3 regions of the Bacillus sp. TL12 genome follow, and region 1 is predicted to be linked to each of the others. Evidence: riboswitches for the same ligand, from Rfam matches in the RefSeq annotation. Region 1 holds a riboswitch; each other region holds the start of a gene.
The links. A riboswitch is a leader RNA that binds a small molecule or an ion and turns the genes downstream of it on or off. The one in region 1 is predicted to bind thiamine pyrophosphate.

Region 1 (3,155 bases):
ATCCACAATTCTAGCTCCCACTTCCCAAGCTATGAGCAGTATGCTACTTAAAATCAGTGCAGGCAATAACTCGATCACACGTTTCATACAAGCACCTGCCTTTGCAGCATACTAAGTAATTCATCTTTTAAAGCTAATATTTCAGGTTTATGCAAGTCTTTCCTTGAGCGATCTGGTCCAAGTGGTACAATACGTTCCGTCAAAGTTGTAATAGGCTGCTCTGTCACAACAAAAATCCGATTGGAAAGAAAAAGCGCTTCCTCCACATCGTGTGTAATAAATAAAATTGTTTTTTGCCACTGTTTCCATTGTTCAAACAACCATTCTTGCAAAGTTGCTTTCGTTAAGGCATCTAATGCGCTAAACGGTTCATCTAACAATAAAATGTCCCCGCCTGTTAATAGCGTCCGAATAAAAGATACTCGTTGCCGCATACCGCCCGACAAATCTTTCGGATATTTCCGTTCATATCCTTGTAAACCAAATTGTTCTAAAAGCTCTTTCGCCTTCAAATGCGCTTCTTTTTTCTTTATTCCCTGGCACTCTAACGGCAATGCCGCATTTTCAATAATCGTTCTCCACGGCAGAAGCATATCTTTTTGTGGCATATACCCTACAGGATGACTCGTTGTTTCTGTCAGTTGAATATTTCCAGCCGTAGGTTCTTCTAATCCTGTAATTAAACGAAACAATGTACTTTTGCCACAGCCACTCGGTCCAATGATGCTCACAAACTCTTTTTCTTGCACGAAAGCATCTAGGTCGTTTATGATTGGCTTTTCATCATAATGAAAGGAAACATTATGAAATTGTAGTATGCTCTTGCTCCTCAAAACCCCACATCTCCTTACGATACGCCATATCCCAGAATAAATACTCAAATCGGCTGGAATATAAGAAAATCTCTTCTAATTTAGCTAACTCTTGTTCAGATTTTCCAATCGCTAGTTCATTTAATAAATCTATTAACCAAATACAAAGATCTCCGTATTCTTCTGAGCTATAGCCTTGAATCCACTCCCCAAAGAACTCATGATCCCTTGCTCCTGGAATATCATTTAAACGCTTTCCAATTTCCCAATAGCTCCACATACATGGAAGAAGAGCCGCAATTAACTCTGCAAGCGTACCATTTTGAGATACTGACATCATATAGTTTGTATACGCTAAATTTTTAGCAGATGGTTTTGCCTCTTCTATCTCTTGTACAGAAATACCAAGGCGCTTTGCATACTGTTTATGAATCGTCATTTCTCCATTTAAAATGCCATCTATTTGTTCCGCAAATTTACCCATCACATGTGGATTTGTTGCCTTTACAACTCCAATTGCATATAGTTTTGCATAGTCTAGCAAATATAAATAATCTTGTACGATGTAATATTGGAATTTGTCTTTTTCTAACGTACCATCCCCCATTCCAGTTACAAATGGATGGTTATGACTTTTCTCCCAAACAGGCTGCACAGTTTCAAATAACCTCTCACAAAATTTCATTTATATTTCCCCTTCCTTTATATCTATTTATTAAAATAAAAAACCACTTCTATATAAGAAGTGGTTCAGCAAATAAGAATACATTTATTCATTGTTCCACTTCCCTACGCTAGCATAATCTAGATCAGGTCAGTAAGGGTTAAGGATTATTCCTCTCTCAGCACATAAAGCACCCCTAGTGGTTTCTACTATTCAATTATCAAATAAAAAAGCCCCGTTTCTCTGCGCAAAAGAAACGGGACTTACTACTTTAGTCCGAATTGCTTCCCTACGCTAGCATAATCTAGATCAGGTAATGAAAAGGATCTAAGACTCCCGGTCTTACTCTCAGCTGGCAACACCAGCTCTCCTAGCACAATATGAAATTACCATAGTCAGTATAACACTGTCATTGGTCATCAGCAACTGTTTTCATTTATTACAATCTCATTTATGATTAGCGGATCTAATCTTTCCATCAAGGTTCTACTTTCCACTTATATAAAATATGAAAAATAAATATTTATATAGGCATGAATCCCCATCGGCCTATGGCAGTTACAAAATAATTTTTCAACATATACGTTGATGCTATAAAAACAAAAGAAGATCTGCTCTCATTTTCTCTTTCTGTTTTAACTCGGCATGGGGCAAAAAAGGCTCTGACCGCTTCTATGCATGGGCGGATTCTCTCCCCCTAAAAAGAAAGCTTTTCTTTCGTTTTTTAATTCATATTTATATATCTATTCAGAAAATATCGATTATCTATTTATCCATATTCTAATAATCATTTATCTGTTATTCTTGTAATATATTTCGATTCCATTAAAAAACAGTTATTTTTTCTTATTTCATATTACAGTTATGTGAACAATGCACAAAGTATTATATCTTTATACTATAATAAAAAATATATTAATACATCTATGGGGGGCTAATATTAGATGGAACAGAAAGCTACAGCTTTAACGGCAACTACTGTCGCAGTCACATCTCTACTTCCATCCATAAATCAAGTAGATACACGTACTGTAGCAACTCAACAATTGCCTACCAAAAACACTCAATATATAAAACTCAATTCAAAAACATTATATTTTAATAACGAAATGAACACAAGGAATAATACTAATTCCTTAAAAAAAGCAAATACTTCATTTACTAAATCTACTAAGCTATATACAACCGTTCACGCTCATACGAAAGACCGTTCAGTACAAGTTGGTGATCAAGTTCTGATTGGACAATTATTAGAACATATGGGAAATACAGATCATTCATTTAGGCAGCATCATCATTTTGAAAAAACAAACGCAGTAAATCCACTGCCTTATTTGGTTCGGTAATATTATATGTCACGTAATATACCATTAATAATTGAGTATATAGCTTTTCTCGGTTTAATCTGTTGCTTAGTCATTTACAATACGAACCTTGTCTTTTTGGGTATCGTCATCTCATTTGTTGCTATTGAATCTTTGATGGAAGCATTCAAAATCCGACTGAAGAAACGAATTTCTCATATATATACTGCATTTATTATTATGAGCAGCTTAATAACAAATATCATTTATAGTGGTTTTCATATGGCTGCTATATTCCCTGTATTTTTTATAGGAGTACTAATCATTATTTCCCAATATATTTACATTCCTGAACACCGTAAAAATCAGCAAGAA
Region 2 (3,155 bases), on a different contig from region 1:
AGAAATTACAGCATCATCATCAAATGGATGTACAAACTTCGCTCCTGTTTGTTCTTTCAAATCTAGCGCATAAGCTAATGCGTCATCAAATACATCACCTTGCAACTCTACATGCGCGCCATATCGTTTAGTCGCAAGTACTTTACTAAGCGGTGCACCTTTTGGCATCACAATCGTACAGGGAATATCAAGCATATTACTTGAATAGGCAACACCTTGTGCATGATTTCCAGCAGACGCTGCAACAACCCCATTTTCTAATTCACCTTTATCAAGAGAAACCATCTTATTATAAGAGCCACGCACTTTAAAAGAACCCGTCTTTTGTAGATTTTCGAGCTTTAAATACACTTCATTATGTGATAGTTCACTAAATGTGCTCGAATAATCTAGCGGTGTCATATGGACAATGCCTTTCATTTTCTCATGAGCAGCTATAATATCTTGTAAAGAAATCATGCATTCGCCTCCGAAACAATATATGTTCATATATACTTAGTTTAAGCGGCTGAGTTTGTTTTATTCTGTAAAAAAGAACCATTTCTATAATCGGCGCTTTTCTATATATCGGAATTTCAACGCTGTATAGCATATCCTCCAAAAAAAAATGTCTGTCAATAAAGACCAGCCATTTTCTTCGTACTTTCATAAGGTGAATCTGCTAAACTTATCGCTGAAATAACGGAAATCCCATCTGCCCCAGCCTCTATAACCGAAGCAGCATTTTCAAATGTAATTCCTCCAATTCCCACAATCGGAATTGTAATCCCCGCATCTCTAAAATGACGCAGACCTTTCGTTCCTTGTACTGCTTTTGTATCTTTTTTCGTGCTCGTTGGAAAAATAGGCCCTACTCCTAAATAATCCGCTCCATTTGCAATTGCAAAACGAGCTTCCTCTATCGTATGAGCGGATACCCCAACAATTTTATCTCCCATTTTTTCACGAACGGATGTGATTCCTTCATCATCTTGTCCGACATGAACGCCATCTGCATCTAATTCAATGGCTAATTCCACATCATCATTTACAATAAAAGGAACATCATATTCTTTACAAAGCGCTTGTAACTGCTTAGCAAAATGTACTCGTTCTTCTCCCGTTAAAGCACCTTCACCTTTTTCACGAAATTGGAAAAGTGTCACTCCGCCATCTAACGCTTCCTTCATTACTTGCAACGGTTCTTGCTTACAGTTGTTACTTCCCATAATAAAATACACTTGCAATAATTTAGATATTTGCTGTTGATCCATACACGCCATTTCTCTCATCCCTTCTTACTGCACCTCTTGGACATTTCCATATTGTTCAATATCGCATTTAGTAGTGTTTGCTAACTGATTCAAAAATTCGATTTGGAAACTTCCTGGTCCTTGCTCCACTGTTTTATTTGCAGCTATTTCTGCTGCTACCCCATAAAACGTTAATGCAGCCACCGCCGCTTTCACATAATCCTTTTCAACTGCTGCAAATGCTCCCATGACTGAAGTTAATAGACAGCCTGTCCCTGTCACTTTCGTTAAAATTGGATGACCATTACGAATAATGATTGTTCGCTCACCATCTGTTACAACATCTTCTTTTCCTGTAATGACAGTGACTGTATCTAATTCATCTGCTGCTTGTTTTGCAATTCCTACAACGTCACCATTACCAGCGCCAGCGTCAACACCTTTAATTTCCCACTTTTCATTAATCACATTAGCAATTTCTGCTACGTTCCCGCGAATCATCGCTAAATTCACTTCACTTGGAATGTGTCTTGCAACTTCTGTTCGATAAGACGTTGCTCCTGCACCAACTGGATCAAACAATACAGGTACATGATGTGTATTTGCAGACTTCCCGGCAATTAACATCGCTTCTACTTCTTCAGGACGAAGTGTACCCATATTTAAAACAAGCGCCCCAGCAATGCTTGCCATTTCTGCCACTTCTTCTTTTGCATATGCCATAACAGGTGAAGCTCCTAATGCAAGTAAACCATTGGCTGTAAAGTTTGTCACAACGACATTTGTAATATTATGCACAAGCGGACTTACTTCCCTTACTTTCTCTACTACTTTTGCGATTTCTTGTATATTCATTCTCTTCATCTCCTAACCTTATAATGGGAGATACACAAAAAGACACTTCGCGTATGCAAAGTGCCTGAACATGTGCTACTTACACTCTCCCTACGCTGGCATTATCCAACAGGTTCAAATGGTCAACGGGCGGTTTAGCCGTACTCTCAGTCTGCATCCGCAAACTCCCATGTGTTCTTATTCATCTACTTCAGAGTCTACTCTTATTCTAGTAAAATAACAAGTTACAAGTTTTTATTATCTGAATGTATAAGACTGATATAAAACCATTTCTTTTAAGTGGGAGAGAGCATCCGCTCATGCATAGAAACAGTCAGAGCCTTTTTCTGCCCCATGCCTTGTGAAAATAGAAGGAGAAAACAAATGGAGAATTTCTGTTGTTTTCATAACCGTGACTTATATATAAAAATAGTGGTAGGAAATCAAATTTCCTACCACTATCTTTCACATTATTTTAAGCCTTTAGATACTTCTTTCACCATTTCAGAAACAGACTCAAGTCCGCCGCCAGATAGGTACCAGTAGTTTGCATCTAAGTAAACTACATTACCATTTTTTGCAGCGTTTGTTTTGCTAACAATTTCATTTTCTACAACTTGTTTTGCAGAAGATTTGCCGCCAACAACAGCCCCTCTATCAATTACAAATAAGTAATCTGGGTTTTTCTCTAAAATATATTCAAATGAAACTTTATTACCATGTGTATCTGCTTTAATTTCTGTATCCGCAGGAGCTACACCAAATACATCATGAATAATACCGAAGCGAGAATTTGGACCATATGCACTTACTTGACCGTCATTCGCTAAGATAATTAAACCTTTTTTATCACTTTTCGTAGCTTTTTCATTTAATGCTTTTACATCTTTTTCAACTGCTGCAATTTCTTTTTTCGCTTTATCTTCTTTACCGAAGATTTTTGCTAACATTTCTGTGTTTTCTTTAAATGATTTCATATAATCTTTTGTATCTTGTTCTACATAAATTGTTGGAGCGATCTTTTCGAATTCTTTGTATGAATCAGATTGTCTTCCAGAAATAATAATTAAGTCTGGTCCAATTTCGTTA
Region 3 (3,155 bases), on a different contig from region 1:
TACCATAATTGTATTTAATTCTTTTCCTTGTCGTTTCGCTTCGATACCATCCCAGCCATAATAAATCCATTCAAAATCTGCATCTCTACCAATTGATTTAAAGAAATCAGTTTGTCCAAGAACAATCTTTTCTACTTTACTAAAGTCAGCTTGATGTTTATCCATAATTGTTTTTAGCGTCGCTTCTTCTGCTGGTGCTCCCCAGCCTCCATAACGTTTTCCTTCAAAATCTTTTGGAGAAGTAATATTGTCTTTTTTCAACGATGCAAATGCAGATGTATTATGTTGAATAATTGCTCCAATAGAAACGACCGGGATTTCTTCAACACGAGCTGATGTTACATTTTCTTGATAACTTACACCGAAATCCGCTTTTCCTGATGCAATCATTTGCTCTGCCGATACGTTATCACCTGGCTGAATGATTTCTACATCTAACCCTTGCTTTTTATAATAATCTTTCGTCTTTGCTACGTATAAACCAGTATGGTTTGTATTTGGAAACCAATCTAAAACAACTTTTACTTTCTTTTCTTTATCTGGACTCTCTTCTTTCTTCGCCGCATTACAACCGACCACGCCTACAGCTAACAACGCTGCTAGCATAACTTTTAAACCTTTTTTCATTTTTTATCGTCCTTTCTATAGATCCATGGTGCTGTTAGTCTTGCCATAAATTCTACGATAAAATACAAGAGTAATGTCACCATGACGATAATTGCTGCGATTCCAAATACACGAGCTGTTAAAAAGGATTTTGTTGCACGCGTAAGCATGACACCTAATCCTTCACTCGCGCCAAGCCATTCCCCAATAATCGCTCCCATCACGCTATATGTAACGGCAATTTTCAGCCCCGAGAAAAAGTATGGAAGCACGGCTGGAAATTTTACCTTTTGGTAGATTTGCCATTTGGTTGCACGCATTGTTTGTAATAACTTAAGCATGTTTTTATCTACTGTTTGAAAGCCTTCTAAAATACTAAGAGCAATCGGAAAGAAACAAACAAGAATAACGACCATCACCTTTGGAAGCATCCCATATCCAAACCAAATAATAAATAAAGGTGCTAGCACGACAATCGGAATGGTTTGTGAGATAACGAGTAACGGGTTAATTAAAATGCGAAATAACGGAATAACATCCATAATAATTGCAATACTTGTTCCAAGTAAAATCGCAAAAAACAAACCAATTACAACTTCTTGTAGTGTTTGCATTGTATTTGGTAACAATAAATCTTTCATTCCAATTAGCTCTTGAACAATCGCAGAAGGTTTTGGCAAAATCCACGGTTCAATTCGAAATAATGAAACAGATCCTTCCCATATAGCAATGAGAAGGATAAGCCAAATTGTTGTAATTGTTATGTTAGATTGTTTCTGGTTTTTCATATTCATCACGGTACTTCCAAACTTTCTCATCAATCGTTACACCAGTACTTGGACGATAATGAATTTTAATAGAAGTAATCACTTCTTCTGCTCCAGCATCGACACAAGCTTGTTGTGCACGCTTAATAACATCAAGAAGCACGTCTAATTCTCCTTCCAGCGTTGTTTCCATTGCACCTACTTCATAGCGAACACCAGATTGTTGTACGACTTCAATCGCCTTATCAACAACGGAATACACATCTTTCGTTTTCGCTTGTGGTACAACTGAAAATGAAATGGTAACTTGTTGTGACATACTAAAATCCCCCTTGCAAAATATGTTTTGTAAAAAGAAAAGGCTTTCCTACGAAGTACGCAGGAAAGCCTTGTATGCAAGTTATTATACAATAACATTTGCTTACATCACTTTAAGTAACTCCCTACGCTGGCATTATCCAGATCAGGTTGAGGGTCGATGCTTACTTACATCCTCTCAGCCAATTGGCTCCCCAGTCTTAATTCGTTTTCATTGTAGCATGATTTATTTTTTCAAACAAACAAATCCACATTTTTTTTCATAATATGATACTGCTTACAATCTATTGGTCATATATTTTATCATAGCAAAAATACAAGCATATTAAGGAGGGGAAAAATGGGAATCCGTTTTATTCAAATCTCTTCTATTTATTTTGTCATCGGTGTTTGTATGGGGTTATTCATGTCAATTTCATCTAATTTCAAATTGACCGCAGTTCATGTGCATGTTTTATTACTAGGCTGGACTTCTATGATGGTAGCTGGTATTTTATATTATATTTTCAAAGAAGCTGGCACCTCAAAACTTGGTAAATTACATTTTTGGCTCTTAAATATCGGACTACCGATTATGATGATTGCACTTGCCTTTGAGATTTACGGTTACCATGCAGCTATCCCTTTTGTTGCTGGTGGAAGTATTCTTGTTGTTCTTTCCATTATTATCTTTACTATTAATATTTTTGTGCATATAAAAGAAAACAATAGCATTCTTTAAAAGGAAAAAGCAGAAACGAATAAACTCGTTTCTGCTTTTTTCTTTCCCCCCTCTTAACATCCTCATTTCACATTTTCTTAAAATATTTTTACTAAATATAATGAATGTTACTTTTTATGTGTTATATAATAAAAAAGGTTTATATAACAGCACTTCATTTGTTTAATTTAATAATTATCACTCAAATTAAATTATTCAAAAATATCTTACCATATGGATTTTGGAGGTATTTTATCATGTTTTGGCTACAATTTCTTACCTTACTAGTCTGCATTTTTATCGGTGCACGCCTTGGCGGAGTCGGCCTAGGAGTAATGGGTGGAGTTGGTATGGCAATCCTCGTTTTTGTCTTCCACTTACAACCTACCGCTCCTCCTATTGACGTTATGCTGATGATTTTAGCAGTCATTACTGCTGCCGGTGCCCTGCAAGCTGCGGGCGGAATGGATTACCTTGTCCATCTTGCAGAAAAAGCACTTCGTAAAAATCCAAAGCGCATCACATTCTTCGCACCAATTGTAACTTATTTATTTACATTGTGTGCTGGAACTGGACACGTTGCCTATTCCGTACTTCCTGTTATCGCAGAGGTGTCACGCGAATCAGGAATTAGACCGGAACGCCCGATGTCAATCGCCGTTATCGCTTCACAACAAGCAATTACAGCAAGTCCAATCTCTGCTGCAACAGTGGCCCTTTTAGCAATGCTAGCTGATTATAAAATTACATTGCTAGATATTTTA

Region 2: it holds a riboswitch for thiamine pyrophosphate, as region 1 does, so the genes downstream of both, thiM (hydroxyethylthiazole kinase) here and tenA (thiaminase II) in region 1, are expected to answer to the same signal.
Region 3: it holds a riboswitch for thiamine pyrophosphate, as region 1 does, so the genes downstream of both, LOK41_RS17470 (MTH1187 family thiamine-binding protein) here and tenA (thiaminase II) in region 1, are expected to answer to the same signal.

The regions. Positions count from the first base shown of each region.
Region 1 covers NZ_JAJJBY010000030.1:50,268-53,422, forward strand. The annotation lists gene LOK41_RS21620 (ABC transporter permease) at 1-87, opposite strand, end outside; gene LOK41_RS21625 (ABC transporter ATP-binding protein) at 84-833, opposite strand; gene tenA (thiaminase II) at 802-1,497, opposite strand; TPP riboswitch at 1,582-1,684, opposite strand; TPP riboswitch at 1,746-1,858, opposite strand; partial or broken gene LOK41_RS21635 (M23 family metallopeptidase) at 2,649-2,822, shown strand; gene LOK41_RS21640 (hypothetical protein) at 2,829-3,155, shown strand, end outside.
Region 2 covers NZ_JAJJBY010000019.1:41,907-45,061, reverse strand. The annotation lists gene ilvA (threonine ammonia-lyase) at 1-459, opposite strand, end outside; gene thiE (thiamine phosphate synthase) at 615-1,262, opposite strand; gene thiM (hydroxyethylthiazole kinase) at 1,278-2,096, opposite strand; TPP riboswitch at 2,158-2,268, opposite strand; gene LOK41_RS17435 (siderophore ABC transporter substrate-binding protein) at 2,537-3,155, opposite strand, start outside.
Region 3 covers NZ_JAJJBY010000019.1:47,328-50,482, reverse strand. The annotation lists gene LOK41_RS17480 (ABC transporter substrate-binding protein) at 1-627, opposite strand, end outside; gene LOK41_RS17475 (ABC transporter permease) at 624-1,400, opposite strand; gene LOK41_RS17470 (MTH1187 family thiamine-binding protein) at 1,372-1,692, opposite strand; TPP riboswitch at 1,797-1,898, opposite strand; gene LOK41_RS17465 (cytochrome-c oxidase) at 2,032-2,412, shown strand; gene LOK41_RS17460 (anaerobic C4-dicarboxylate transporter family protein) at 2,649-3,155, shown strand, end outside.